Regions from separate parts of the Thermosinus carboxydivorans Nor1 genome, predicted to be linked through region 3. Evidence: riboswitches for the same ligand, from Rfam matches in the RefSeq annotation. Region 3 holds a riboswitch; each other region holds the start of a gene.
What was found. A riboswitch is a leader RNA that binds a small molecule or an ion and turns the genes downstream of it on or off. The one in region 3 is predicted to bind lysine.
Positions count from the first base shown of each region.

Region 1 (10,143 bases), on a different contig from region 3:
GAAACAAAATTAAGGCTGAGCGTAACAATGCTGTAAGTCAGGCTGACAAAGATGATATGCTTGAAGTAAGGGCTGAAAATGTAGTCCGGAGCATCAATAAATGAGTCCAGGAAGGTGATAAGCAAAATCACGGCACTAAAAACGACAGCGGCGCGGGGGCTGTAGGCAAACCTTACCAGCGACTGCCGCCGCAGGAGCGTTGCTAAAGTTGTCATGGCGCCACACCTCCCTACACCTTCTCCTCGAATTTAAAACCCATCAGGCCGGTGGGCTTAATGACCAACACCAAAATCATGACGATAAAAGCAATGGCGTCACGATAGCCTGACGAAATATACGCGGACGCGATATTTTCCGCCACGCCGAGCAACAGCCCGGCGATCATCGCCCCGGTAATGCTGCCCACGCCGCCGAGCACGGCCACCGCCCAGCCCTTGAGGCCGGCCATGGCCCCCATCATCGGGTCGATCGCGTACAGGACGCCGACCAGCACGCCTGCAGCACCGCCCAAGAGGCCGCTCACCCAAAACGTGATGGTAACAAGATGGTTGACCTCAACCCCCATCAGGCTGACGGTTTCAATGTCCTGCGAGGCGGCCAGCATGGCCTTGCCCATCATGGTACGGGTAATGAACCATTGCAGAAACGCCATTATCACGAGGGTAACCACAAAAATGAACACCTGAAGGCTGTTAACCGTCAGCGAGGCGCCGCCAATTTGAAAGATCATGACGGAAAAGTCCAGGGTAGGGGGATAGGCCCGGGAATGAGGCTCCCAGATGATGGCCGCCAGGTTGCGCAAGAAAGTGGATGCCCCCAGCGCCGTAATAAACAGCGCCAGGCGGGGGCCATTGCGCAGCGGACGGTACGCCAGCCGGTCAATCAGAAAGGCCGTAAAGCCGCTGGCCACCATTGCCAAAATGAGGGCGGCAAAGAGGTTCAGTTTAAAGTGCGTGATGAGCAGAAAACCCACAAAGGCGCCAATCATGAACACCTCACCGTGGGTCCAGTTGATAAGGCCGATGATGCCGAATACTACCGTCCAGCCGATAGCGATAAGGGAATAAATTCCGCCCAGGGCCAGACCGTTAATGATTTGCTGCAACAGAAGCACATTTGTCACCCCCAAACTTTTAACCGCAAAACCTTGAAAATGTTTAAGTCTAACCACGGAGGACACGGAGAGGGCATTTTTTTGATATTTAGCGCGATGAATATCGCGCTCTCTGCGTTCTACTCCGAAAACCGACAACTTCTAAATGGGGAATATAGAGAACCGCAGAGAACACGGAGGATAAAATTTTATTAAAATTAAAAATTAATTAAAACCCCAAGTGCGATGTATATCGCACTCTCCGTGCGCTCCGCGGTTCAATCCCGGTTTTCCTGGCTTGTGGTGCCAATTTATTGGCATGAATATCTCCGTGGTTTAACGGTTTGTATACTTGTGGCGCCGATTGCTTGCATGAATTCCCTGTTATTGCACTTACCGTTTAGATATTCATGTCGATTTAACAAAAATACGGGAAGCAGCATTGGCCGCTTCCCGCGCTGCATTTTACTGGTACAGAACAAACTTGCCGTCTTTTACGGTAATATACAGATATGGGCGGACCCAGTCGCCTTGATCGTTAAAGGTGACGGTGCCGGTAATCCCCTTGTAATTAGTCTGAGCCATGGCATCACGGATGTTTTCCCGGGTGATGGCGCCTTTTTCCGCCGCCTTCTTCATGGCCTCGGCCAAGACGTACATCTGGTCATAGCCAAGCGCGGCAAACGTGTCAGGCTCCATATTATACTTCTCTTTATATTTCTTAACGAAGTTCTGCACCGCCGGGTCGGGGTTGGAGGCTACGAACGCACCGAGGAAAATCGCCCCTTCTGCCGCCTTGCCGGCGATTTCCACGAATTTCGGGCTGTAGAAACCGGTGCCGCCGACGATTGGAATGGTCAGGCCGAGCTCGCGGGCCTGCTTGGTGATCAGGCCGCCGTCGGTGTAAGTGCCGGCCACGGCCAGCGCGTCAACTCCCTGGGCCTTGATCCCGGTAAGCAGCGCCGAGTAATCTTTGTCGGTAGCCAGATAGGCCTGGTTGGACACAACGGTCACCCCGTGCTTTTTGAGCGTTTCCTCAATCGCCGCCGTCAGCCCCTTGCCATAGTCGTTATTGGGATACAAAATGGCGACCTTCTTGGCCCCCAGTTTCTGGGCGATCAAGTCGCCCATCAGGATGCCCACCTGAGCGTCCTGCACGGCCATGCGGAAAAAGTATTTGCTCATGCCGCTCAGTTTGGGCGTACTGGACGAAACAACCGAATGCGGCAGTTTGGCTTTATCGGTGATCGGCACCATCGCCAGCGTATTGGAGCTCAGACACGACCCCACAATGGCCATGACGTTTTTCTGATCGGCAAACTTTTGCGCACCCGCCGCCGCCTGCTTGGGATCACCGGCGTCGTCGTGGAAGAGAATCTCGATTTGCTGCCCCTTGATGCCACCAGCCTTGTTAATTTCCTCCCGGGCCAGTTCCATGCCGTTCTTATGGCTCACGCCGTATGTGGCGCTGTCACCGGAAAGCGGGTTAACCATGGCAATCACCAGATTGCCCTTGCTGCCCGACGTGCTTGAACTACCACCGCAGCCAGCCGCCGCTACCAGGAAAATGAGTACTACTACCAAGGATAATAATTTCATATACTTGGACACATACACCCCTCCTCTTTTACTCTTGCCTAATCCAGTCGCTATTTTGCCGCCAATCCTCCTCCCTCACCTCATACCTCATACCTCATACTTCACTTATATGCCTGCGTTGTCCCGGCTATGAACAAGATAAACAAAGACCCGGGAGCTACGCCTCACCGGGTCCAAGCATGCTGCAAATATTGGGACGAATAGCGGCCAGATGAGATAGCGCTCCACCAATTTCACAATTGGTGACAGTCCGGCGCCTGTTCGACGCAGGACCAGCATGGCCGCTTCGGCAGCCGGCCACGCTTCGGCGGTCACCCTTTCCCTCCGGTTCAGCGATGCCCTTCTCCCCGGAGCTACTCATGTTGCCCGCACCTCTATCTTCGCAAGGTCTATATGTTACTTTTGCGTTAATTGTATAATAATGGCAAATAAAATGTCAACAACTTTTTAATAATTTGATTTAGCCAAAATTTTATGTAAATATCGGTTAAAAACTTAATTATAGATAAATCTTAGCCCCCGGCCCGAGCGGCAGGTTGAAGAAGATAAACACCATCAGCCAAGCCGTCCAGGCGACCAAGAAGGCTATGCCGAAGGGAAGCTGCATGGACACCAGCGTCCCCATGCCCACCTTGGCGTCATTGCCAGCATATTTGGCCATGATGCCAAGCATCACCGGTAAATAATAGTTCAGCGGCGTAATGCTGTTGACCGAGCTCTCGCCGATGCGGTACGCCGCCTGAGTCAGTGCTGGCTCATAACCCAACAGGCCGAACATGGGCACGAACACCGGCGCCAAGATGAGCCACTTGGCCGAGCCGCTGACAATAAACAGGTCAACGAAAGCCGAAAAAAGGATAAAAGCGATAATAAGCGATACGCCCGTAAAGTCGAGCGCTTTTAACAGGTCGGCGCCCTTAATGGCCATAACGGTAGCAAGGTTGCTCTTATTGAACCAGGCAATGAACTGGGCGGCAGAGAAAGCGGTGACAATGAAGCTGATAATCCCCGCAACCCCCTGGCCCATGAACTTGCCAATATCGCTTTCCTTTTTAATAACACCCTTGCCAATGCCGAACGCGATGCCGACGGTCATAAAGAAGAAAAACAAGATCGGAATAATGCCGCTCAAAAACGGCGAATTAGGCAAAATGGCATGCGTTTTGGGATTGCGCAAGAGGCCGTTTTCCGGAACCAGCAGGATGAGGAGCAGCGCTATATACGCAAGTGCCGCCCAACCGGCGTAGCGCAACCCCTTCTTTTCCTCCGGAGTAAGCTCATGTTCGCTCACCTTCAACCCGAACTCCGTCACGGGATGCAGCCGGTCGAGGCGCGGACCGACCACCTTCTCAGCGATCAGCGTGCCCACAATTGTCAGAATGATAACCGACGAACTCATGAGGTAATAGTTAATCAGCGGGTGGACCGGGGAATTGGCCGTCTGCGGGATTGTGCCAATGGCCGACTGGGTAATCCCGGCCAAAAGCGCATCGGTGCCGGCCGGCAGGATGTTGGCGCTAAAACCGGCCTGGACAGCGGCAAAGGCGACCGACATACCCATCAGCGGGTTGCGCCCCATACTGGCGTATACGGCGGCGGCCGCTGCGGGGATAAAGACGGTGGCGGCGTCAGACGCCAGGTTTCCGTTGATGCCAAGGAAGAACACGGTGCTGGTAACGGCCCAGGACGGCACGCCCAGCATGATGCGGCGGACAAAAGCGCTCACCAGACCGGTGGCTTCGGCCAGGCCCATGGCCAGCATCATGACAACGACCAGCCCCAGCGGCGGGAAGTTGACAAAGTTTTTAACCATGTCCTCAAGAATATAGCGGAAACCGTCAGCGTTGAGCAGGCTGACGACCTTCACCACGGTCGGCTTGCCGCCCTTGCCGATGTATGACGCGGTGGCGCCATCAAACACCCAGGATAAAATCAGCACCATAAGTCCCAAAATAGTAAACAGCATGAACGGCGAAGGAAACTTATTCCCGATGTACTCGATTACGTCCAGCAACTTTTGAAACGCGCCGACTTGCGGCGGCGCAGACTGAGGTTGCCGCGAAAATTCCGCCATAAAAAAACCTCCTTTACACTTAAAGTTTGCTTATGACGCCCGCAGCGCGGCATCTGGCGCGTAAGCGGCCAGCGCCTTCCGGACGACGCTGTACATGACGCGGGCGCCAAGCAGCAGCGCCCGCTCATCCACATCGAAGCGAGAACTGTGCAGCGGATAAGCATTGCCGGGTTGTTGGCAGCCAAGCAGGAAAAAGGCGCCCGGAACCTTGGCGAGATAGCGGGCAAAATCCTCCGCCCCCAGGATGGGCTCCACTGGCTGCAGCGCCGCGCAGCCGATCACTTCGGCAGCCGCCTCGGCGACAATGCCGGCGGCTTTGGCATCGTTCACCAGCACGGGATAGCCAAACTGGTAGTCCAGCTCATAGCCGGCGCCGTAGGCGGCCGTCACGCCTTGCACCATGCGCTCCACCAGCTTAGGAATGGCCTGGCGCACATTCTCGCTGAGCGTGCGCACCGTGCCTTCCATGACCACTTCGCGCGGGATGACATTGTACCGTTCGCCACCGCGAATGGCGCCCACCGAAATAGTGGCCGTCTCACGCGGACTGATAAAGCGGTGCATAATCTTGCTCAGCCCCTGGTATACTTCGACAGCGACGGCAATGGCGTCAACACCCTTATGTGGCTCGGCGGCATGCGCGCCCCGGCCCAGCACTTTAATGGTAAACCGGTCGGACGCGGCCATCATCGGTCCGGTCCGCAAGGCGATCTGCCCCAGAGGTACGTCAGGCCAGACATGGAGGCCAAAAATGGCGTCCACTTTGGGGCTTTCCAGCACGCCGTCGTCAATTAAGAGCTGCGCGCCGCCAACCGGCGCCGCCTCTTCCGCCGGCTGAAAGAGCAGCTTAATAGCGCCCGCTAACTCCTCCCGCGACGCGGCCAACATTTTGGCTACCCCCATCAGTATGGCCGTATGGGCGTCATGGCCGCAAGCATGCATTACGCCAGGAACGGCGGACTTATAGGGCACGTCGTTTTCCTCAATAACCGGCAAGGCGTCCATGTCGGCCCTGAGCGCAATAACCGGGCCCGGCGCCGCGCCGCGGATAATGCCGACGACGCCGTGATGGCCGTTAAACGTCTGCACTTCCACGCCCAAGCCGCGCAAGTATTCGGCCACCACTTGACTCGTACGGCTTTCCTGAGTGCTTATTTCCGGGTAGCGGTGCAAATCGCGTCTTTTTTCTACCATAAACTGTTGCAGTTCGTACCAGTCTTCTTCGGCAAATACCAACCCTTCCCACTCTCCTTTCCTCGGTCTTGTGTATCAATTATATGCGATAATCATCCACGCTCACAAGACATTTTTTGAATTGTTTATAAAATTGTATAAAAAGCCTTCACACCAGCCGGTGCGAAGGCTTCATTGCCTGTTTGTCCATTATTTTATCATCATGCTTACAATTCTTCAATTAAAAATTACTTATTTTGGCATAATTATTTCTTGTTAATGCATATTCAGTATACTCACGTTTCTATGGAAAGGACTTTTCTACTTTAAGAAAACCACGCCCGGATGACCGGCACGGCATAGGGCTCATAAATGAAGCGGACAAATAGCTGTAGCAATAGTCCCACCACCGCGCCAACGATACTGCCGTTAATCCGGATCCAGGCCAGGTCTTCGCCGACCTTTTCCTCTACGAACCGGTTAAGGCCCTCGGCGTCAAAGCGGGAGAGGGCCTTTTCCACCACGGCGCCGATAAAGGAATGTTCCGACCGTACAATGTGGCCAAGCGCCTCCTGCAGATAGCCTTCCACCCAGGCCTGGAGGTGGGGGTCTTGTTTGAAGCGGCGTAAGTATCCGTCCGCCTGACTGAGAGTGGCCGCCAATAGCGGTGAATGATAGACGCCGCTGTCCAGGCCGGCCCGCACTGCCTGCAAGGCGGTCGTAGCAATCTTAAGCAGCGGTTCGCGAAGATTCAACCGCGCCAGCGCTTCTTCTTTCCAGGCCTCAACCTTGGCTGCGAGGACGGGGTCGGTACCTAAGGCTTCCACCCAGGCTTCGGCCCGCTCCCTTAGCCACTGCCGCAGCGGGTGGGCGCCCTGACGAACCTTAGTCAGCGTTTCCACCAAATCTTGCTGCAGCACCGCCGCCAGTTCAGCCAGATTAACGGTGTCAGTCTGCTCGGCAAGCCACAGGATAGTACGCTGCCACGGGGATGACGCCGCCTGCCGGGTGTACTTTTCGAGAAAGGCCAAAATCGCCCGCCTGATAGCAGGCTTTTGCACGCCCCGGATAATTTCGCCAAGAATAATGTCGGCTACTGCCCGGGCATGGCCGGACGCCAGGGCCCATCGGGCTATTTTCTGAAGCTCGGGCGCCAGCGGCCTGGTCGCAAGATAGTTTCGTATTAATCTTTCGAGGTAGCAGGCCATGGTTGCAGGACTGACGTTATCCAGGCCGGCCCGTAGGCACCGGGCCACGAGACCGCGCAAAAAGGTGCGCCCCTGATCGGTGTCCACCCAGGCGATAAGGAGCGGCGCCAGCCGTACACCCTTTAGCCGCCGGGTGATGGCGTCCAGGCTGACCAGCTCCTGTTCAACTGCTAACGCCAAGCCGCGGATGATACGGTCGCGGCTGCGGGGGATCAGCGCCGTGTGCCAGGGAATACCCAGCGGGCGGCGGAAAAGAGCCGTGACGGCAAACCAGTCCGCCAGCCCGCCGACAAAGGCGGCCTGGGCGGCCGCCTGCGCCAGCTCGAGCCAAAGTATCCCCGGATAATAACAGTTCAGCCCCATCGTCACCACCATGAGGACAAACACGGCCAGCAAAACGCGGTCGGCCCGCTTCCGATAGTTCATACCGTCACCCAACCCAAAACGTCAAAAGATAGATCAGCATGCCGATGACGCTACCAACCAGCGACCCGTTGATGCGGATGACCTGCAGATCGTCGCCCACCCGGTCCTCGATAAAGGCCACCAACTCTCCGGTGCTGAACCGGTTAAGCTCGCCTGCTACCAGATCGCCGATTTCCCGGTGATTGACCTCCAGCCACTCAACGATCGCCTGCTTCAATCGGCGGTCGACTGCCGCCGCTAGCTGCGGATTGGCCAGAAACCCGTCAAGCCAGGTCACTACCCATCCGGCCAGCGCCTCTTGCCACTCGTCAGTTTTGGCGCTACCGGTGCGCCGAAAGCCGTCGAGATATTGGGCAAGCGTTTTCCGCACATCGAGCGGTTCAACCACATAGGCCATCTTCCAGGTCTCAACCTGGCGCCGCAGGTCGGCATCGGTCCGTAGCCGCTCTGCCAGCCGCCGCAGCCAGGTGGCAAGCTCTTGGCGCAGCGGGTGCTTGGGATCTTTCATCCTCTCGAGCAAGGCAATAAGGCGGCGTTGGCCGCTAAGACCAAACCTAAGCGGCGACAGGCGGGCCATCCGTTCGAGGGCGCGGTGAAAAAACTTGCGGCGGCGCGAGCCTCGCTCATAGGCATGGCGGACTTCCAAAAGTAGATTGGCAATAAACCACGGGACAGTCTCTTGCTTGGCCAGGCGAATGCCCTCATCAAGCAAAAAACAGGCCACCGCATCGCCATAGCCATGGGCCAGCGCCCACTCAATCGCCTCTGCCAATAAGGGAGCAACCTCAATCCGAACCACTTCAGTTTTTAGGAGCAGCTCGGCGGCGCGGGCCAGCTGGCTTGCGTCCAGCTTAGCAATTACATCGGCCGTCAGCCGGCGGGCAATGGCCCGGATACTTTCCCGGCCGCCATGTTCATCCAGGTATTTGCACAATACCGCCGCCAGGTCATAGTCGTCTAAGGTCGCTTTGACATTTTCCGCTGTGATGAGATCCTGCTCCACCATGTCGCGGATGGCCCGAAAAATCTTTTCCCGGTTGCGGGGGATAAGCTCGGTACGGAAAGGGATGCCCAGCGGCCGCCGAAACAGCGCCGTCACCGCGAACCAGTCGGCGAGTCCGCCCACCATGGCCGCCTCACAGGCGCTGGTAATAAGGCCGCCGAAAAAGGTATGCCGAAATGGGAAACCAGCAAAAAAACCAAGCGTCACAATGCCCAGAACAAAGTTGGCCTTATGCTTGCGGCCGTCCATGCGGCCTCCCTCCTTGCTGTTTTGGCGCTACCATGGCGGCGGCGTGATAAGAGCTGCGTACCAGCGGGCCGGCGGCAACGGCGGCAAAACCGGCCACGCCGCTCCCGAGCAGGCGGCAGCGCCGCATCAGCGCACCTTCATCCCCGGCGGCCAATGGATCGCCTTGCCGTCTACCGCCAGCGCCGCTTCGGCCAGGGCCTCGCTGATGGTCGGATGGCCGTGAATGGTCGTCACCAGTTCGTCAACGGTCGCCTCCAGGCGGATGGCCAGGGCGGCTTCGCCGATGAGGTCGGTAGCACGGGGGCCAAAGATGTGGACCCCGAGAATTTCCCCGTATTTTTCACCGGCGATGACTTTAACCAGGCCGCTCATGCCGCCGTCAATGACCGCCTTGCCGCTAGCGGATAAGGGGAACAGACCTGTTTTATAGGCTATGCCCTGTTTCTTGGCCTCTTCTTCCGTCAGGCCCACGCCGGCCACTTCAGGCTGGATGTAAATGCAGGACGGAATGGTCTGGGGATAATAAGCGGCCTGATGGCCCAGCGCATGCTCTACGGCGGCAATGCCTTGCGCCGAAGCGGCATGAGCCAGCATTATCTGGCCGTTGCAGTCACCGACGGCATAAATACCTGGCACAGTAGTGACAAAATGTTCATCTACCGTAATGCGGCCCCGGTCAAGAGCTACCCCGACCGCTTCCAGGCCCAAACCTTGAGTACGGGGCCGGCGGCCCACCGCCACCAGCACATACTCGCCTGTTACCTCCTCGACCTTGCCGCCGGCTTCGACCAATGCCGTAAGAGCGCCGTCACCTTGGCGAACCTCGGTCAGCCTGGCCCCGGTCAGGAAAGTTACCCCCTGCCGGGTGAGCTCTTGCCGCACCTTAACCGCAATCTCCCCGTCGACGGGCGGCAAAATTTCCGGCAAGAGTTCGACAACCGTCACCCGGGCGCCGAGGGCGCTGTACAAAGCAGCAAACTCGATGCCGACGACGCCGCCGCCGACAATAACGAGCGACGTTGGAACGCTTGGCAGGCTGAGGGCGGCCGTGCTGTCGATGACACCGGGCAGCTCGGCGCCGGGGAAATTCAGTTTCACCGGTTCGGAACCGGTAGCCAGCACAATAATATCCGCCGCCACCTCCTTTTCGGTCTCGCCGCTGACTATTACCGTCCTGGCGTCTTTCAGCGCCGCCTGACCTTTATGCACCGTTACCTTATTAGCCTTAAGCAGCGACTCCACGCCTTTGACCAGGCGCGTCACCGTCGCCTGCTTGCGTGACTGCAGCACCGGCCAGTCGACGCGAACATTGTCGGCT
Region 1 is NZ_AAWL01000034.1:7,279-17,421, forward strand. Features, by position in the region: gene TCARDRAFT_RS13735 (branched-chain amino acid ABC transporter permease) at 1-215, opposite strand, end outside; gene TCARDRAFT_RS13740 (branched-chain amino acid ABC transporter permease) at 230-1,114, opposite strand; gene TCARDRAFT_RS13745 (ABC transporter substrate-binding protein) at 1,559-2,704, opposite strand; lysine riboswitch at 2,902-3,077, opposite strand; gene TCARDRAFT_RS13755 (AbgT family transporter) at 3,192-4,766, opposite strand; gene TCARDRAFT_RS13760 (M20 metallopeptidase family protein) at 4,797-6,002, opposite strand; gene TCARDRAFT_RS13765 (DUF445 domain-containing protein) at 6,266-7,573, opposite strand; gene TCARDRAFT_RS13770 (DUF445 domain-containing protein) at 7,578-8,825, opposite strand; gene TCARDRAFT_RS15635 (hypothetical protein) at 8,806-8,952, opposite strand; gene lpdA (dihydrolipoyl dehydrogenase) at 8,952-10,143, opposite strand, start outside.
Region 1: linked by a shared signal. The riboswitch ahead of TCARDRAFT_RS13745 (ABC transporter substrate-binding protein) and the one ahead of dapB (4-hydroxy-tetrahydrodipicolinate reductase) in region 3 are both predicted to bind lysine.

Region 2 (10,143 bases), on a different contig from region 3:
TGCTGCTACGACTATCGCCGCCATGCTGATTGGCAACAGCATCTACGGTGTAAACGGCGTTCTGTTCCCGCTGCTCATCGGCGCGGCCGGCATCGCGGCTGCTATTATCAGTACCTTTTTCGTCCGCACTGGTGAGGATGGCGATCCCCAAGCCGCCCTTAACCGCGGTTTGTGGGGCACCAATATCATCACCGCCGTTATCGCGTATGGCTTGGCGACGCAAATTTTCGGCGCCAAAGGATTTGGTATTTTCATCGCTATTGTGGCCGGCCTGGCTGTCAATGTCCTTGTCGGCATAATTACCGAATACTATACTTCGAATGCCCATAAGCCCACCCAGCATATTGCCGACGCTTCCCAGACCGGTCCGGCTACCAATATTATTACCGGTGTGGCTACAGGTCTGCGCAGCACTGGTATTCCGATGGTTGTCTTTGCCATCGCTACCTGGCTGGCGTACAGCCAAGCCGGCATCTACGGCATCGCCATGGCAGCCATGGGCATGCTGTGCACCGCCGGCATGGTCGTGGCCGTTGACTCGTTCGGTCCTGTCGCCGACAACGCCGGCGGCATTGCCGAAATGGCCGAGTTGGGCCCCGAAATCCGTAAAACAACGGACAAGCTGGACTCGGTCGGCAATACCACGGCGGCCATTGCCAAAGGCTTCGCTATCGGGTCGGCCGCTCTCACCGCGCTGGCGTTGTTTACCGCGTTCGGCGAAGAAGTGGCCAAGAACCCGAAACTGACTGGCCTCTTGGTTGACGGCAAGCTGGTTGTCAACCTTACCGAGCCGGGAGTCATTATCGGCATCTTCCTTGGCGCTACCCTGCCGTTCATCGTGTGCGCCCTGACCATGGAGGCTGTCGGTAAAGCGGCCTTTGAAATGATTGGCGAAGTACGCCGTCAGTTCCGCGAAATTCCCGGGATTATGGAAGGTACCGGCCGTCCTGACTATGCGAGGTGTGTTGACATTAGCACCAAGGCGGCGATCCGCGAAATGATTGCCCCTGGTCTGTTCGCGGTCGGCGCCCCGCTGCTCGTTGGTTTCGCGCTTGGCGCCAAAGCGCTGGCCGGTTTCCTGGCCGGTACTACCGCCACCGGCGTGCTGCTTGCCATCTTCATGTCCAATGCCGGCGGCGCCTGGGATAATGCGAAGAAGTACATTGAAGCCGGCAAATATGGCGGCAAAGTACGCCGACGCACGCCGCCGCCGTTATCGGCGATACGGTAGGCGACCCCTTCAAGGATACTTCCGGTCCGGCAATGAACCCGCTCATCAAAGTTGCCGGCACCATTTCCCTTATCATCGCTCCCATGCTGTTCTTCTAATTACGAAAGCGCCAGGTCTAGCCCTGGCGCTTTTTAACTATGGAAAATGGTAAGCGGAAAGTAGAAAGTGGTATGAAGTATGAGGTATGAAGTATGAGGTATGAAGTATGAGGAATGAGGTAAGTGGTGGAATGATGTTGCTTTCTATTGCTTGTGGCGCCATTTATTGACATGATCATCTTTGCGGTTTTATTAGAAAGGCGCGTTAGCGCTTTTGTTCTTGCGGCAGTGTTTAGAATTGCCTAATAATGGTATAATGATAATACATATGGGAGGTGGTCTGGTGGCGATTATCCGTGGCGCCGAGCCGTTTTTGCTGCCGGGCGGCGACTATGGTGTTTTGCTGGTGCACGGCTTTACCGGTTCGCCGGCCGAAATGCGCCTGGGCGGACAGTACCTTCATGCCCGCGGCTATACCGTGCTGGCGCCCCGTCTGTGCGGCCATGGCACAAATGAGCGGGAAATGCGTTTGACGGCTTGGCCGCATTGGTACAGCGCCGTCGAGGACGGCTATCATCTGCTGCGGGGGCTGTGCCGCAAAGTCGCGGCTGTTGGCCTGTCCATGGGTGGCCTGCTGGTGCTGAAATTGGCGGCCGAATATCCGGTGGACAAGGTGGTTTCCCTTAGCGCCCCGATCTACTTAGCCGACCGGCGGCTGCCCCTGTTGCCGGCGTACCGGCTCTTTCGGCGCTATATTCCCAAGAAACGCAAACGCTATGACGTCGACCCTATTTACACCGTTGGCTATGACCGCATGCCGCTTGATTGTCTTACCAGTTTATTGGAGCTTATCAAGCATGTTGATAAACTGCTGCCGGTGATCACGGCGCCGGCGCTTGTTATTCAGTCCCAGGCCGAGCATACCGTGCGGCCCGAGAGCGCCCGCCACATTATTAACCGCCTGGGCAGCGTCGACAAACGGCTCATCTGGCTCGGGCGGTCAGGGCATGTGGTGACGCTGGATGTGGAACGGGACGAGGTTTTTGCCCAGATTGACGCATTTTTGAGGAGAGAGTGAGATGGAGGAACGTAATCAGTGGTGCTTCGCCTGCGGGCGGCTAAATCCGATCGGTCTGAAATTAACTTTTCGGGAAGAAAACAACACATATGTCACTAATTTTACCGCCGGGCCGGAGCATCAGGGGTATGACGGCATCGTGCACGGCGGCATTGTTAGTACCCTGCTTGATGAAATCATGGCCCGCTACATATATGCCAAGGGTGGAAACGCCGTGACCGCCAGGCTGGAGGTGCGGTACCGCCAGCCCACCCCGATTGGACAGGCCCTTACGGTTGCCGGCTGGATTGTAGCTCAGCGGGGCCGCTTTTATGAAATGGCCGGCGAGGTACGCCTGCCGGACGGCACGGTAACGGCCGAAGGCAAGGCGCTCGTCGCCGTCGTCGACCAAGCGAAAGTATAAATAAAGGATGGGAAAACATGGCAAAAACGGCCTTAAAAGATAAGATTCTCGATTTTATGCGCAACGACGCCTACCGGCCGCTCACCGCGGAAGATCTGGCGCAGGAAATGGGCCTTAAGGGCAAAGAACTGACCGAATTTTGGTCGATATTACAAGAACTGGAAGCCGAAGCCTTGATTATCAAGACCCGTTACGGCAAGTACGGCGTGCCGGAGCGCATGAATCTCGTCGTGGGCCGTTTTCATGCCAGCGGCAAAGGCTACGGCTTCGTTGTCCCCGATAACCCCGAAGAACCGGATATTTATATTACCGCCGACGCTGCCATGACGGCCATGCACAACGACCGGGTTGTCGCCCGTATCCATCGCCGTACTCCCGCCCACGGCAAAAAACGGGAAGGGGAAATTATCCGGATTGTCGAGCGGGCCAACCACCGGATCGTCGGCACCTTTGCGGCCAGTCGCCACTATGGTTTCGTTGTCCCCGACGACCCTCGCCTGGGGCGGGACATCTTTGTGCCGAAAGGCGAAAGAAACGGTGCCAAAGACAATGCCAAAGTAGTGGTGGAAATCACCAAGTGGCCGGAGCGGCAGCGAAGTGCCGAAGGGCGGATTGTGGAGGTGCTGGGACAAAAAGGCGACCCCGGGATCGAAATTTTATCCATCATTACCAAACATAATCTGCCCCGGGTCTTCCCGCCGGAGGTAGAACGGGCGGCGGCTGACGTGCCGGCAGAGATCAGTGCGGCAGAACTGGCGGGACGGCGCGACCTTCGCGACTTGCCCATCGTCACGATTGACGCAGAGGACGCGAAAGATCTGGATGATGCCGTCCATGTTGAGCGGCTGCCCGCCGGGCGCTATCTGCTCGGCGTCCACATCGCCGATGTGAGCTATTATGTGCGGGAAAACACCCCGCTCGACATTGAAGCCCGCCGTCGGGGAACCAGCGTGTATTTGGTCGACCGCGTGCTGCCCGATGCTCCCGCCGCGGCTGTCCAACGGCATTTGTAGTCTCAATGCTGGCGAAGACCGCCTGACCTTGTCGGTCCATATGGAAATCGACGCCGGCGGCCGCATTGTCCACTACGAGATATTTCCCAGCGTAATCCGCGTCCAGACGCGGCTGTCCTATAACATCGTGCGGCGGATATTGGTTGACGGGGATGAAAACTTGCGGCGGCAGTATGCCGACCTTGTCGATCACCTGGAGGAAATGGCGCGGCTGTGCCATATCCTGCGGGAGCGGCGCATGCGCCGCGGTGCCATCGATTTTGATTTCCCGGAAATAAAGGTCAAGCTGGACGAAGCGGGCCGGCCGGTCGAGCTGGTCAAGCGGGTCCGCAGCCTCGCCGAGTCCATCATTGAGGAGTTCATGCTGGCGGCCAACGAGACGGTGGCCGAACACCTGCACCGGCTCGGCGTGCCGGCCGTCTACCGCGTGCACGAGGAGCCGGACACGGAAAAGATGGAAAAGCTCAATGCTCTTCTCCATAATTTTGGCCAACGGTTAACTACGGTCGATGACATTCATCCGATTGTCCTGCAGCAAGTGCTTACCCGTATTGCCGGCCGGCCGGAAGAGCGGATTATCAGCACGGTTATGCTGCGCTCCCTCAAACAGGCTCGCTATGAAGCGGAAAACCTGGGCCACTTCGGCTTGGCCGCCCGGTATTATACTCATTTTACTTCGCCGATCCGCCGCTATCCGGACCTGATCGTCCACCGCATTCTGCGCGAAACATTCACTACCGGCGAACTGTCAGCCAAGCGGCGGGAAAAGCTGGCCAAGATGCTGCCCGTCGTGGCCCAGCACTCGTCAGAGCGGGAGCGGGCGGCGGCTGAGGCCGAGCGGGAGACGGTAGACCTTAAGAAAGTGGAATACATGGCCCGGTTCGTCGGGGACGAATTTCCCGCCATTATCAGCGGCGTTACCGCCTTTGGCCTGTTTGTTGAGTTGGATAACGGCGTTGAAGGTCTGGTGCATGTGTCCAGCATGGATGACGACTACTACCAGTTTATTGAAGAGCAGTATGCCCTGATCGGCGAGCGCAGTAAGCGCATCTACCGCCTAGGCGATGCGGTAAACGTGCGGGTGGTGCGCGTTAATCCCGCCGACCGCACCATCGACCAGGCCCGGGTCGCCGAACCGGGGCGCGGCGAAGCTGATAAGGCGGATAACGGCAACGGCCGGAAGGGAAACAAGGCCAAGGGTAAAACGGGGACTAAGCGCCAGGCGAAAAGCGGCGGCAAGGCCAAGGCGGTCGCCAAACCGAAAAGCCGCTTGAAATAGCCTTCCAAACTTGGGGGAATAGGATCGGCCGTGAAGGAGGAAGGGCAGGAAAAGTGTTGACACACCTGCCTGGCTTCGGTATACTAGAAACGATAATTAAATATGGTGAGATAGAGGTGCGGCTATTAAGAGTATGCATTCATGAGCAGGCCGGCGATGAAGGGTGCAGAAAGGAATATCCGCCGAAGCAGCAGGTCATGGCCAAGGGCCTTCTGCTGGTCTTGCCGCTAAATAAGGGTAAGACTGTCATCCGAGCAAATTCGGGTGGAGCGCTATCTTGCACGGCTAGTATAGGGCTTGGCATAAGCATTTTTAGCGGCTTGCGAGATGGACTCGCAGGCCGTTTTCATATTAGCTGAGGCGCTCCCGGCCGCATTCATTATTCTAATTAGGAGGTATCTCGACATGGCAGAGAAAAAGCTCCCCTTTACTAAAGCAAAATTGGAAGAAATCATTCGCCAGCATAAGACGCCTTTTCATATTTATGATGAGAAGGGTATCAGGGAAAATGCCAGAAAGTTGACGGCCGCGTTTGCCTGGGCGCCTGGGTTCAAAGAATATTTCGCCGTAAAAGCAACGCCTAATCCGTATATCCTGCAGATCCTGCGGGAAGAGGGCTTTGGCGCCGATTGCAGTTCGATGGCCGAGCTGGTTCTGGCCGAAATGGTAGGCATTACGGGCGAAGAAATTATCTTTTCCTCCAACGACACGCCCGCTGAGGAGTATGTTAAAGCTAAACAACTTGGGGCGATTATCAACCTGGATGATATCAGTCATATCGAGTTTTTAGAAAAACACGCCGGCCTGCCGGAAATTATCTCATTCCGCTATAATCCCGGACCGCTCCTTAAGCAGGGCAATACCATCATCGGCAAGCCGGAAGAGGCCAAATACGGCTTGACGCGCCAGCAGATTTTTGACGCCTACCGCATCGTGCAGGCCAAAGGGGTCAAGCGGTTCGGCCTGCATACCATGGTCATTTCCAACGAACTCAACCCGCAGTGCTTTGTCGAAACGGCCAATATGATGTTTGACCTGGCCATTGAAATTTATCAAAAACTCGGCATCAAAGTTGAGTTTATCGACTTGGGCGGCGGCATTGGCATTCCCTACCGCCCTGAGCAGCAACCGGTAGACCTTTTCTATGTGGGCGAAGAAATCCGCAAGGCCTATGAGGCTAAGATTGTCGCTAACGGCCTGCATCCGATCAAGCTGGCCATGGAATGCGGCCGTATGATCACCGGTCCGTATGGTTATTTGGTGGCGCGGGTGCTGCACAAAAAAGAAATTTACAAGAATTACGTCGGGCTTGATGCCTGCATGGCCAATCTGATGCGGCCCGGCATGTATGGCGCCTATCACCACATTACTGTGGCCGGCAAGGAAGATTGGCCGCTTGATCATATTTACGACGTGACCGGCTCGCTGTGCGAAAACAACGATAAATTCGCTATCGACCGTCCGCTGCCCCGCATCGATATCGGCGATATTGTCGTTATCCATGACACCGGTGCCCACGGCCATGCGATGGGCTTCAACTACAACGGCAAACTGCGTTCGGCCGAACTCTTGCTGCGCCCTGACGGCAGCGTGAAACTCATCCGCCGTGCCGAGACGCTGGCCGACTTATTTGCTACCCTTAACTTTCCTCAGTGTGAACTGAACCTGGCGGCCGCGTCGACAACCGAATAAAAAAGTCCTGTCAGCGTATGCGCTGACAGGACTTTTTTCTTTGCACGAACCACTGAGGACACGGAGCTATGTATAAATTTCAAAATGGGGAATATAGGGAACCGCAGAGGACGCGGAGAAATAGTTTTTATTTTAATTTTTAGCGCGATGAAATCGCGCTCTCTGCGTCCTCCCGTGGTTAAAATGGGCGTTCATGGTTTGTGGTGCCAATTTATTGGCATGATTATCTCCGTGGTTCAATATTCGGTTTTCTTTACAGCTTGAGGCGGGTTTTAATGCGTTCGATGGCCCGCTCGGTATTTTCACGGCTGCCGAACGCGGTGAGGCGGAAGTAGCCCTCACCCGGAGGGACCGAAGCCGGAGCCCGGCGTGCCGACGATATGGGCCTCGCTGAGCAGTTTGTCAAAGAAAGCCCAGGAGTCAAGATTGTTAGGCGTTTTGAGCCAGATATAAGGGGCGTTGACGCCGCCGAAGACCTGCAGGCCCACGCTCTCAAGCCCTTCGCGGATGATTTTGGCATTGGTCATATAGTATTGGATGGTTTCGCGGATTTGCTTTTGCCCCTCAGGACTGTAGACAGCTTCGGCGCCCCGCTGGACGATGTAGGGCACGCCGTTGAACTTGGTCGTCTGGCGGCGGTTCCACAGCTTGTTGAGTGGGTACTTTTCGCCGGCGGCGGTGGAGGCCATGACGGTTTTGGGCACTACCGTGTAAGCGCAGCGCGTGCCGGTGAAGCCGGCTGTTTTCGAGAAGGAGCGAAACTCGATGGCCACTTCTTTCGCGCCCTCGATTTCGTAAATGCTGTGAGGAATATCTGGCTCTTGGATATAGGCTTCATAAGCAGAGTCAAAGAGAATAATCGCGTCGTTTTCCCGGGCATAATCTACCCATTTCTTAAGTTCGGCCTTGGACAAGGTAGTACCGGTCGGGTTATTGGGCACGCAGAGATAAATCATGTCCACCTTTTCTTTAGGCAGGGCGGGGACAAAATTGTTTTCGGCATTGCAGGGGAGGTAAACGATTTTCTCAAAGCGGCCGTCTTTATACTCGCCGGTCCGGCCGGCCATGACATTGCTGTCAAGATAGACCGGATAAACAGGGTCGGTGATGGCCACGACATTGTCGATGCCGAAAATTTCCTGGATGTTGCCGACATCGCTTTTCGAGCCGTCGCTGACAAAGACTTCGTCCACATCCAGCTTCACGCCGCGCGACGCATAGTCGCCTTCGATAATTTTTTCAATCAGGAATTCGTAGCATTGCTCAGGGCCATAGCCGCGGAAAGTGGCGGCTTGTCCCATTTCATCGACCGCCTTATGCAGGCTTTCAATAACAGCCGGCGCCAGTGGGCGGGTTACATCGCCAATTCCCAGGCGAATAATGTCGGCATCAGGGTTTTCGGTTTTAAACTTGCTGACCCGGCGGGCAATTTCGGCAAAGAGATAACTGCCGGGTAGTTTCAGATAGTTTTCATTAATCCTTGCCATCTTTGCTCTCCTTTACCAGAAATCTATGGTTAATCTACATTATACACCGATTTTCCCAGTAATGGTAGTTTTTCCCCAAAGTTTTAGCGTCATTCCTGGCGAAACATAGATATTGCCGAATTTCATTTAGTGTGATTGCGCCCAGAGTTGGTGCAAAGCCTCGAAAATGCGAGACCTCCCGGGCTAGTAGCCAGGGAGGCTTAGCATAAAAGGGTTTTATTTATCGGCGACGTAAGCGATTGCTTCAATTTCGACCAACACGTCTTTGGGCAGGCGGGCCACTTCGACGCAGGAACGAGCCGGCGGGTTGGCGGTGAAGTAAGTGGCGTAGACGGCGTTGATTTTCGCAAAATCGTTCATGTCCTTAATAAAGACCGTAGTTTTTACGACGCTGGCGAGACTTGCGCCGGCCGCCTCAAGGACAGCTTTGACGTTTTTCAGAACTTGGTGGGCCTGCTCTTCCACCGAACCGGTCACAAGCTCCCCGGTAGCCGGATTTATCGGGATTTGCCCGGATGTAAAGACGAGATTTCCGACTTTAATTGCCTGCGAGTACGGTCCAATCGCGGCTGGAGCATTGGCCGTGTTGACAACGGTTAACATTTTATCCTCTCCTTTGTCTGTGTTGGCAAAAACCAACATTTTTCTCCCCAAATAAAGTTTAGGCAGATAAAAATTATCTGTCAACCGTAGCGGGTTAAAAACTTTTAATAGATTTTATAATTATTTCGCAGAACTGTCGTGAGCAGCCGGTGTTTTTCCGCAGATTATGTTAAATTTTAACCATTAGATTATTTTTTGTTCTCAACTTTTTTAATAATTTTTTATTAAAATTAGGAAATGGGAAAAGGAATTGGTAATTTTTTGTGGAATTTTTCTTAAGAAAAAGTGGATTAACCTATATAAGGGGTGGAAACTTGCAACCACTGCATCCCAAATTACAGGCTCTACTACCGGTAGCTGACGCTATTCATGCCACCGTCGGCGTTTATAGCGAGGTGGTGATCCACGACGTCACTCGGCCGGAACAGTCAGTAGTGTACATCGTAGGAAATGTTACTAACCGCCAGGTTGGCGCGCCGCTCACCGACCTGGTTCTGGAAAATCTGCGCAAGTACGGCGACGATTGCAAGGATATCTTAAATTACGGCACAACGACGCGGGATGGCAAGACGCTGCGGTCGTCGACCACCTTTGTCCGCGATGATGACGGCCATATTATCGGGTGCCTGTGTATCAATGTAGACTTGACGCCCATGTTGTCCTGGAAGTATTTTCTGGAAAAAAGCCTGGCCGTAGAAACCGGCGCCGTAAAGGAAACCTTTAGCAATGACGTTTCTGAGGCTCTTAACGGCATTATAAAGTCTATTCTGGAGAATTACCATATTCCTGTCGCCAGTTTGCCCCGTGAGGAAAAGCTCAATATTATCAAGCAGCTGGACGAAAAAGGTGTTTTTTTGGTGAAAGGTGCAGTTGACCAGGTTGCCGCGACACTTGGTGTTTCCAGGTATTCGATTTACAACTACCTGGAAGAGGTTCGCAGTCATAAAATTCGCCGGAACTAATTCCCGGCTACTGGCCTCTACCGGTCTGTTGGCCCGGATACCTGCATGATTTAGATGACAAGGAGTGATTTTCATGTACATGAGCCATTTAGAATGCCCCAAATGCGGAGCAACCTATGATCCGCACAAACTGACGCAGCTTTGCGCCTGCGGCTCACCGCTCCTGGTCCGCTATGACCTGGATAAGGTCAAAGCCAACTTTAAAAAATCCGACCTTATCGGGGCGTAAACCTGATCTCTGGCGGTACCGCGAACTATTGCCGCTGGTCGAACGAAAAGAATAAAGTGTCGCTTGGCGAGGGCATGACGCCGCTTATTCACTGTGACACGCTGGGGAGCGAAATTGGCCTTCCTAAT
Region 2 is NZ_AAWL01000018.1:2,374-12,516, reverse strand. Features, by position in the region: partial or broken gene TCARDRAFT_RS10940 (sodium-translocating pyrophosphatase) at 1-1,329, shown strand, start outside; gene TCARDRAFT_RS10935 (alpha/beta hydrolase) at 1,613-2,347, shown strand; gene TCARDRAFT_RS10930 (PaaI family thioesterase) at 2,349-2,750, shown strand; gene TCARDRAFT_RS16040 (RNB domain-containing ribonuclease) at 2,768-3,763, shown strand; gene TCARDRAFT_RS16035 (ribonuclease R family protein) at 3,729-5,042, shown strand; lysine riboswitch at 5,146-5,325, shown strand; gene TCARDRAFT_RS10915 (diaminopimelate decarboxylase family protein) at 5,448-6,734, shown strand; partial or broken gene TCARDRAFT_RS10910 (LL-diaminopimelate aminotransferase) at 6,988-8,221, opposite strand; gene TCARDRAFT_RS10905 (RidA family protein) at 8,438-8,824, opposite strand; gene TCARDRAFT_RS10900 (helix-turn-helix transcriptional regulator) at 9,139-9,786, shown strand; gene TCARDRAFT_RS15840 (hypothetical protein) at 9,860-10,015, shown strand; gene TCARDRAFT_RS10895 (threonine synthase) at 9,994-10,143, shown strand, end outside.
Region 2: linked by a shared signal. The riboswitch ahead of TCARDRAFT_RS10915 (diaminopimelate decarboxylase family protein) and the one ahead of dapB (4-hydroxy-tetrahydrodipicolinate reductase) in region 3 are both predicted to bind lysine.

Region 3 (10,143 bases):
CGACTATTTAGTCTTCTTCTAGTATTCAACAGTGAACCTATTTTAATGCAACTAGTACTTACTGGTTCGGGCTTCTTGGTTTTACAGTTCAAATTAATGCCGCCTTGTCCTGTAAAAATAAAGAAAGCCTTGATATCCTCCAGGTTGAGGCTTCAAGGCTTTATACTTGCTTTAGAAAAAAAACCACAAAGTAAACCGGAGCTTCGGTTTCTTACTTTGTGGTATGACAAGTGTTCCGCTATAACTATACTAGCCTAGTCCGGCCGTACTTGCAATTTAAAAATTTTGATGGGATCTATAAGCGAAATTTATGCACATCAAGAAGCTTACTGGACCACCAATTCTTACCATATACTTTTTTATACTTTTTTAAACTTCCATAATGATCGGCAAAATCATCGGACGGCGCCGCGTGCGCTCATAAAGAAATTTACCAAGGACATCACGTACATTGGACTTGATACTGGCCCATTCGGTCACGCCATTGAGCTCGCATTTCTCCAAGGTCTGGCGAACTTTTTCTTTGGCTTCATCCATCAACTGTTCTGACTCACGCACGTACACGAAACCTCTGGAAACAATGTCCGGACCGGCCAAAATCGAGCCGCGTTGTTTATCCATGGTAACAACCATGACAAGAATTCCATCCTGCGATAACTGCCGACGGTCTCTGAGGACAATATTACCCACGTCGCCAACGCCGAGACCATCAACCAGTACTTTTCCGGCTGTAATTTTACCGGCAATGCAACCCTTCTCACGAGTAAACTCCAACACACTGCCGTTTTCGGTAACAAAAATATTCTCTTTGGGCATCCCCAGTTCCTGAGCCAGCTTAGCGTGTTTAATAAGATGGCGATATTCCCCATGCACAGGGACAAAAAACTTCGGCCGGATTAGGTTGTGCATAAGTTTCAGTTCTTCTTGACTGGCATGACCGGAAACGTGAATGCCGGATGTCGCTTCGTATACTACCTCTGCCCCCTGGCGGAATAAATAATCAACAGTTCTAGCCACCAATTTTTCGTTTCCGGGAATGGGCGTAGCCGAAATAATAACCGTATCACCCGGCATAATTTCTACTTTTTTATGATCAGACATGGCCATGCGGGTGAGAGCGGACATCGGTTCACCCTGGCTGCCGGTAGTTACGATGACAATACTTGAGGGCGGATAATTATTTATTTCGTCAATATCAATAAGTACTCCTTCGGGAACGCGTAAGTAGCCTAATTCCAACGCAATATTTACCACATTGATCATGCTTCGTCCCAGAATAGCTACTTTACGCTTATACTTGCAAGCCGTATCAATAGCTTGCTGGATACGGTGAACATTGGAAGAAAAGGTTGCAATAATAATACGCTCGCGAGTGGTACGAAACGTTTCGTCAAAAGTCATACCCACAGATCGCTCACTAGGCGTGTAACCAGGTCTTTCAGCATTGGTACTGTCGGCCAGCAGGACAAGTACCCCCTGATCCCCTAATTCGGCAAACTTGTGAAAATCTGTGACTTTACCATCCACTGGCGTTTGGTCTAGCTTAAAGTCACCCGTGTGGACGATAGTACCGATAGGTGTTTTGATGGATAGTGCCACAGCGTCGGCGATACTGTGGCTCACGCGGATGAAACCAACTTTAAAGATACCGATATCGATTTGATCGCCTGGTTTTACCGAGATTAACTTTTCCCCGGCTACATTGTTTTCCCGTAACCGTCCTTCTAAAATGCCCAGCGTTAATGGGGTGCCGTATACCGGGACATTTAGCTGCTTAAGGACATACGGAAGAGCCCCTATATGGTCTTCATGCCCATGAGTCAGCACGATAGCCCGGACAAAATCCTTGTTTTCCAAGAGATAGGTAATGTCAGGGATAACCAGGTCAATACCCAGCATATCGTCTTCGGGGAACGCCAACCCCGAATCTATCACCAGAATATCGTCACCATAACGGATGACTGTCATGTTTTTGCCGATTTCCCCTAAGCCGCCAAGCGGAATAATTTGAATTTTCTGCGGTTGTTTGGCCAAAAAGAGCTACACCTCCAAGATATTCCAATCAATTGTTATCCGCCGCCCACTACATAAAAATAAAAAAATACGCCCGTTCCATCCACTTGGTTTTCATTATACAATATTTACTAGCTTATAACAAGTAGAAAACCTTGTGCCTACGGTTATTATGCGCAAATCCCCCTCAGCAATACAAACCGCTCATCTCAAGGAGATGAGCGGTCAATTTTTAACCTTCTGTAATTACACCAGAACTCCTAAATCCTTCATGACCTTTTGAATTTGCTCCCGTTCCGCTGCGGTCGGCGACACCAAAGGCAGCCGGAGCGGACCGGCATTTAGCCCGATAAGGTTGACGGCTGTCTTAATAGGAATAGGATTGGTCGTTACGAAAATTACCTTAAAGAAAGGCATCAGTTCGAGATGAATGGCCTGTGCCTTCGTCAGATTGCCGCTATAGAAAGCGGCAATCATCTCCTGCATGCGAGTGCCTACGATGTGAGAAGCTACACTGATAATGCCAGCGCCGCCAACTGCCAGTATGGGCAAAGTAAGGCTGTCGTCACCGCTGTATACCAAGAAATCACTAGGAGTAATGCGGACAATTTCTGATACCTGATCTAAACTGCCGCTTGCCTCTTTTACGGCTACAATGTTTTTGATTTCGGCCAACCTGGCAATAGTCGCCGGTAAAATGTTCGAACCGGTACGTCCAGGAACATTGTAGACAATCAGCGGCAACGCCGTTTCTTCGGCAATAGCCTTAAAGTGCTGGTAATATCCCTCTTGTGGCGGTTTGTTGTAATATGGACCGACAAGCATCGCGCCATGAACACCAAGTTTTTCCGCCTCTTTTGTCAGAGTAATAGACGCACGCGTATCATTGGATCCTGTACCGGCAATAACGGTAGCTTTGTCACCGACAGCTTCCAAAACAGTTGCGTACAGCTTGATTTTTTCTTCTTTACTTAATGTTGCCGACTCACCGGTGCTGCCGGCTACGACCAAGCCGTCCGAACCATTAGCTACAAGATATTTAGCTAATTCAGCCGCTGCCTTATAGTTTACAACTGTAGTCATCATGAAACGGCGTCACCATCGCAGTGAGTACCCGCCCAAAGTTTTTCATAGTTCTCCCTCCTCTTCAATTCGCCAGACCGAATTTTTCGTGAAGAGCCACTACGGCTTTACTAACGTCCATCTTTTTAACTAAAACTGAAATAGACGTATGTGAGTCAACTGTTTGCAAGATAGGTATATTATTCCGGGACAATGCTTCGACAAAGCTGGCCATTACCCCTGGTACTTCCCGCATGCCACCGCCGACTACCGAAACTTTAGCACAGTCGCCGACCGTCTCCACGGCATAACCGAGACTGCGCAGCTTGGCAGCTGCTTTTTCTGCTACCTCTTCCATAACCGTAAACATAATTTGCCCAGGATGAACATTGATTAGGTCAACACTGATGCCGCTGTCGGCCATTGCCTTAAACACTTTGTAGCTTTCGTTATGGGTGGTGGCAGCGTCCAAAGTAATTTTAATCTGCGCAATATTCGGAAGATACGTTACGCCGGTAGCTACTTTATCAGTAACGGCCGTTTCCTGCGTGTCGCCTTTTGCTGTGCTGGTTATTAAAGTGCCGGGAGCATTAGAAAAAGTGGATTTAACCACCAACGGTATGTTTTTTTGCATTGCGATTTCCACGGCCCGCGGATGAATGACTTTTGCTCCCTGATGCGCTAACTGGCAAACTTCGGCGTAAGTGATAGAATCTAAAATTTTAGCGTTGGTCACTATGCGCGGATCAGCAGTCATGATTCCGTCTACATCGGTGTAAATTTCCACCATTTCGGCGTTAAGAGCCGCTCCCAAAGCCGCCGCCGTAGTATCACTGCCACCCCGACCAAGAGTAGTGAATTCGCCGTCGACGGTAACGCCCTGAAAGCCACAAACTACCGGTGTTTTACCCATTCTGAGCAAGCTCAGCAACCGCGAAGGATCAACTTTTAGAATTCGGCTGTTATTAAAATTATTATCGGTAATAATACCGGCCTGACCACCGGTAAGCATAACCGCATCAATCCCGGCTGCTTGCAGGGTGCCTGCCATGACTACCGCCGAGATGATTTCACCGCAATACATAATCATATCTAGTTCGCGGGCAGCAATATGTTTATAGGAGGAACGGGCAAGATCAATCAGGGTATCGGTAGCATAAGGGTCCCCTTTCCGTCCCATCGCGGAAACCACCACAACGGGACTAAATCCCTGTTCCATGGCGCTGTGGATTTTTTGAACAACGAGTTCTCTGACCTTGGAGGATGCGACCGAAGTCCCTCCAAATTTTTGAACAATTAAACGCATCCGTCACACCTCATATTAATTTATGGTCAATCATGTACTCAGCAATCTGCAAGGCATTTAAAGCTGCGCCTTTGCGAATTTGATCCCCTACTACCCACATATTGAGCCCATAAGGAACCGATTTATCCGGGCGGAGCCGGCCGACAAACACTTCATCGCGATTAGATGTATAAAGTGGCATTGGATAGAGCATTTCGGCAGGATCATCCTGCACGATAACACCGGGAAAAGCGGCAAGAGCGCTTCGTGCCTCCTCAACCGAGAGCGGCCCCGCTAATTCTAGGTTAATGGATTCGGAATGACTGCGGTAAACAGGTACGCGAACCGTTGTAGCCGTAATGGCAATGCTATAATCGTTGAAAATTTTATGGGTTTCATGAACCATTTTCATTTCCTCTTTAGTGTAACCGTCTTCAACGAAAACATCAATCTGTGGTATCAAGTTAAAAGCAATCTGGTAGTGTTTGGGCAGGCTGGCGCTCGGCAGGATACGAGCCTCGACCGGGCGGTCTTCCATTATTGCCTTTACCTGGTCAGTTAATTCGTCGATAGCCTCTTTGCCGGCTCCGGAAACAGCCTGATAAGTAGAAACAACAACCCGTTTGATTTTTACTCGGTCGTAAATCGGTTTTAAGGCCATAGCCATAATAATCGTCGAGCAGTTTGGGTTGGCAATAATGCCTCTGTGATTTTTAATTGCTTCCGGATTTACTTCCGGGACAACAAGCGGTACATCGGGATCCATCCGGAAAGTGCTGGAATTGTCTATCACAACGGCGCCGGCTTTAACGGCTTCCGGAGCAAAAACCTTGCTGGCGGGTCCCCCGGCAAAAAGAGCAATTTGCACGTCTTTGAACGATTCGGCTTTTGCTTCTTCGACGGTATATGTTTCGCCTAAAACTTGCATCTGTTTGCCGGCAGACCTTTCCGAAGCAAAGTAATTTTAACTTCCCCACCGGAAACTTTCGCTCTTCAATTAGCTTAATAAATTCCTGTCCTACCGCGCCGGTCGCGCCCAAGATTGCAACATTGTATTTCATAATTCTCGCCTCCAATTACTCAGTTTACTTCATAATGTTTTCCAGTCCGTAGACAAGTCCGTCGACGGTTAAAACCCGCTTGCACGCCAACAACACACCCGGCATGAAAGACTCACGGGAAATGGAATCATGGCGAATCGTTAGCGTCTGCCCAAGACCACCGAAAATGACCTCCTGATGAGCTACATATCCGGGCAGTCGCACGCTATGGATACGAATGCCTTCAAAATTGCCGCCACGGGAACCAGCCAGTTTTTCCACCTCGGCAGGATGTCCCTGCTGCATACTGCCACGGTTCTGCATAATTAGCTCGGCCGTTCGCAGCGCTGTTCCTGACGGTGCGTCCAGTTTTTGATCGTGGTGCAGCTCAATAATTTCCACATGAGGGAAATATTTTGCAGCTTCTTGTGCCAATTGCATCATCAACACCGCGCCTACGGAAAAATTCGGCGAAATTATCGCATTTACACGGCTCTGTTTGCATAATTCCCTTACCTCAGACACATCGGCCTCGCTAAGACCAGTAGTGCCGACTACGGGACAAACACCGTTTTTAATTGCGATACGGATATTGTTCATTACCGTATCGGGGTTTGTAAAATCAACCATAACCTGGGGTTTGGTTTCGTTAATGACTGTTTGCAGGTCGTTGCCAACGGTTACGCCTATTTTGCCTGCACCGATCAGTTCACCGACATCATCAAAATTGGACTTGATGTCTACCGCACCTACAATGCTGAGTTGTTCGTCCCTATGTACCGCCTTCAAGACTTCGCGACCCATCTTCCCATAAGCTCCACACACCATTACCCTGATCATTATCTTTCACCTCCCACAAAAATAAGAAGCAGCCGGTGAACGCTATCTCACCGGCTGCCACTAGTAGACAGCTTAAAAGGGAACAAGAAACACTAGTGTTTCCCCGCCCTTAGTTGAGATAGCGCTCCACCAAAATAACTTTGGTGACAGTGTTACACCTGTTCGGCGCAACACCAGCACGAAAGCTTGGCATTCTTTCGTACTTCGGCGGTCATCCCTTTCCTTTCAGATCCTGACGCCACTCTCCCTGAAAGTACTCTTGAGGACCGCACCTCTACTCACCCTGCGCAGGTTTATTATTCATTTTACGTTCATTGTATAATAATGGTTACACCAGTGTCAAACATATTTAAAAAAATTTATTATTTTTCCTACCGAGCATTATGACTTTCTACGTCCCGAGCACCATTTTGCCGGAGAACTTGGGCCGCTTGCTGTACTTTCGCCGCATCGGACCGGATTACCGCTAAAATTCCGCCTTCGGCAACATGCTGCTCATAGCGCCGACTCACCTCTGCCGGAATACCCCAGTCGATCAACCCTCCGGCAATACCCCCTGCTACCGCGCCGCTCAAGGCCGCGGCAATAGGTCCAGCGGCAACGATCGGTCCAATACCAGGAATAGCAAGAGCTCCAGCACCTACCATGAGGCCACCGATTCCACCCAGTGTTCCGCCGGTAAGAGCGCCGTCGGTAATATCGTCATCAACAAACTCAGTGTCATTTCGCCTTTTACGTTCTTTGGAGACAATATTTATTTCTTCCGTAGAAAACCCCTGGTTACGCAGTTCGCTTACCGCTTTTTCAGCCTGTTGGTGGGAATCAAAGACCCCGATAACCATTTTTACATTCTGACTACCAGTACCAGTTTTGGCAGCTTGCCCTTGAGCGGCCGATTGTGCCGCTGTCTGCGACTGCATGGATGTAGTTTGCGCTTTGGCGTAACTGGTAACAACACTGTTTGTTGCGCCTTGATTTTGTTGGTTTGTATTATTTGGTACCATGGTGTGCCCTCCTAACATTAATTGTGTTGCAATTTAATGTTAGTCTTCCCACCATTCCTTTTAATATTCGTCTTCGTAACGCTCACGTCGCATACCGGCATACAGGCGGTCAAACGCATTGTTTAAGTCAACAATAACAACCTCATCGCCAATCCGTTTAATGGCATGCCACGGAATTGTCGAACTCCGGTTATCGCTGAAGAAACCGAATAACCCGCCGCGGGTAGGTAATATGAGAGCATTTATTCGCCCTGTCTTCCTATCAAAAGACAACTCACACTCATCAATTACGCCTAGCCGGGAACCGTCACCAAGATTAATTACTTCTTTCCCTGATAGTTCACTTAGACGCATAGTATCCTCCCTCTATAAGTTCTATTTATGTAAAAGAAGGTAGAGTTTTAAAAACAGCGGCTGAATAATGGCTACGCCCAAGGAAATTAGCGCCAACGGGTCGATAGCGACAGTCAAAAGTCCCACCGTTGAAGGTATTTCCAATTTTAAAAAAGACACAAGCATAATCAGTGAAAGATATATTCCGCCTGCGGTCGCCACCAGTTCCTGTACGGCAAGCGAAACCGGCGACGGTTTGGTCTTGTTTTCATCAAGCATTTGCCGGTAACGGCACGTCCTAAGCCACAATGACCATGCTATTAGCAGCGTAAGAAGGATAATAAGGCCAATGGCATACATGTAGTCCCCCCCCTACATACTTCTACCAAATGGATATGCAGAGAGACAAAATTTATGTCAAAAAGAAAAAACGGCCAAATGGCCGCTGTCTATTTTCCCGTGCTTCCTATTCCGCCTGTTCTGGTAGCTCCTGCAATACGGTCGTTGTCGACCAACAGGTATTTATTAAAGATGCCTTGGGCAATACGTGTTCCTTTCGCAATTTGCACCGCTTGCGTCCCATGATTGAATACTGCGAGAATAATATGTCCTTCGTTGGTTGGATTATTATAATAATCAGCGTCAATAATACCTTGACCATTAATCAGACTTAAACCGTGCTTGACGGCCAGGCTTGACCGGATATGAATGCTCAAATACTCATCTGGCAGCATATAGGCTTTTAACCCGGTCGGAATAAGCGTAACCGTCTGAGGCGCAGCAACGACATCCTCCGCGGCTGCGAAATCATAACCGGCACTGGCCGCTGTCTGCCGCCGCGGCAGCGCAATACCTTTGTCAATATAGCTCGATACTATTTCAAAACCTCTTTGGCGCATGAACTTACTCCTAAATTTTTAATTCCGGCAATACCGTTTCTTTTACAGGCCCCAAGGTAGTCAGCGACAACGCGCCGGAACCAAACAACCTATTAATGATGTTTCGCAGATCGTCCGCCGTAACTTGGTCAATCTTTTCAACCACTTCATCCACGGTTATATATTTGCCAAGGCGTAATTTCCATTTTACCCAAATTCGCGACATGCGGGCTACTGGAACTCTCTAGACCTAAAAGCAGGTTGCCTTTAAGGCTGTTCTTTGGCCCTAACCAATTCTTCGTCCGAAACCCCGTTAGCCTTTAAATCTGCCAGATTTTGCAAAATAAGTTCCAGAACTTGCGGCGCATTGGCCGGACGGGTGCCCGCATAAACAGTAAATAACCCTGCATCACTGTAATTAGTTTGATAGGAATAGACAGAGTAAGCAAGACCGCGCTCCTCGCGAATTGTTTGAAAGAGTCTTGAGCTAATCCCGCCACCCAAAATATTATTTAAAACATGAACTGCATATATTTCCGGGGCGTCTTGCGGAACACTCGCCGCACTAAGACAAAGGTGAACCTGTTCCGTTTCCTTGGGACACACCTTACTAACAGGTGTAAATGTAGGCTTATCCAAAATAAGTTGTCGTTTTGTTCCTGTCAAGTGTCCCAGATAACGCTCTGCTAATTCGACCAGTTCGTTATGAGACAGGTTACCGGCCGCAGTAACGACGATGTTATCTGGGCGGTAAAAATCGTCATAATAGTCAAGTACCCGTCGCTGGTCAAATCTACTAATAGAAGACAATGTGCCCAAGATATTACGCCCTAAGGGATGACCAGGCCAAACATGATCAAGATGCAAATCATGCACTAGTTCGTCGGGTGAGTCCTCGTACATTTTAACTTCTTCCAAGACTACTTCGCGTTCGCGCTTAATATCTTCAGGGTCGAATTTAGATGCGAGCAGCATGTCGCTCAGAATGTCAATAGCCAAGTCAAGATGACTGTCGATGACTTTGATATAATAACAAGTATATTCTTTGGCGGTAAAGGCGTTAAGCTGGCCGCCTACTGCATCTACCATTTCAGCGATTTCTTTGGCTGAACGTTGATGGGTACCTTTAAACATTAAGTGTTCAATAAAATGAGAAATACCATGGTTATCATCTTGTTCATTGCGTGAGCCGGTACCCACCCAGATACCGAGCGTAACAGACTTTACGTAAGGAATCGTCTCTGATATGACCCTGATGCCGTTGTCTAACAATGTCTTACGGTACATATATAGCTCCTTCTCCATATAGTATCTCAGTTAAATTCTGCCGTTTCGGGAAAAATCCTTCCGGTTGTCCATTATTATATTTCCCTTAGGCAAGAAAAAACAGAGATGTCCAACTAGCGACATCTCTGTTTGTCACTTTATTTGCTATTCTTATTAAAATAGCGGACAATCCCGTTATAAATTCCTTGAGCAATGCTATTGCGATAGGAATCATCCTGGAGCTTTTTAGCTTCCTGGTCATTGGTGACAAAGCCCATTTCAACCAAAATACTGGGCATCGATGTATTGCGCAGTACATAGAAAGTGGCAGGCGCCACGCCCTTGTCTACGGCGTTTGTGGACTCAATTAGCGCGCTTTGCACTTCTAAGGCCAATGACTGCGATCGGCCGCTGGGATAGAA
Region 3 is NZ_AAWL01000015.1:31,871-42,013, reverse strand. Features, by position in the region: gene TCARDRAFT_RS10345 (ribonuclease J) at 370-2,034, opposite strand; gene dapA (4-hydroxy-tetrahydrodipicolinate synthase) at 2,260-3,099, opposite strand; gene dapG (aspartate kinase) at 3,161-4,381, opposite strand; partial or broken gene TCARDRAFT_RS10330 (aspartate-semialdehyde dehydrogenase) at 4,392-5,424, opposite strand; gene dapB (4-hydroxy-tetrahydrodipicolinate reductase) at 5,446-6,240, opposite strand; lysine riboswitch at 6,352-6,525, opposite strand; gene TCARDRAFT_RS10320 (general stress protein) at 6,612-7,244, opposite strand; gene TCARDRAFT_RS10315 (YlmC/YmxH family sporulation protein) at 7,305-7,598, opposite strand; gene TCARDRAFT_RS10310 (hypothetical protein) at 7,620-7,937, opposite strand; gene TCARDRAFT_RS10305 (dCTP deaminase/dUTPase family protein) at 8,027-8,476, opposite strand; gene TCARDRAFT_RS16030 (hypothetical protein) at 8,487-8,681, opposite strand; gene TCARDRAFT_RS10300 (M16 family metallopeptidase) at 8,723-9,742, opposite strand; gene TCARDRAFT_RS10295 (N-acetylmuramoyl-L-alanine amidase family protein) at 9,880-10,143, opposite strand, start outside.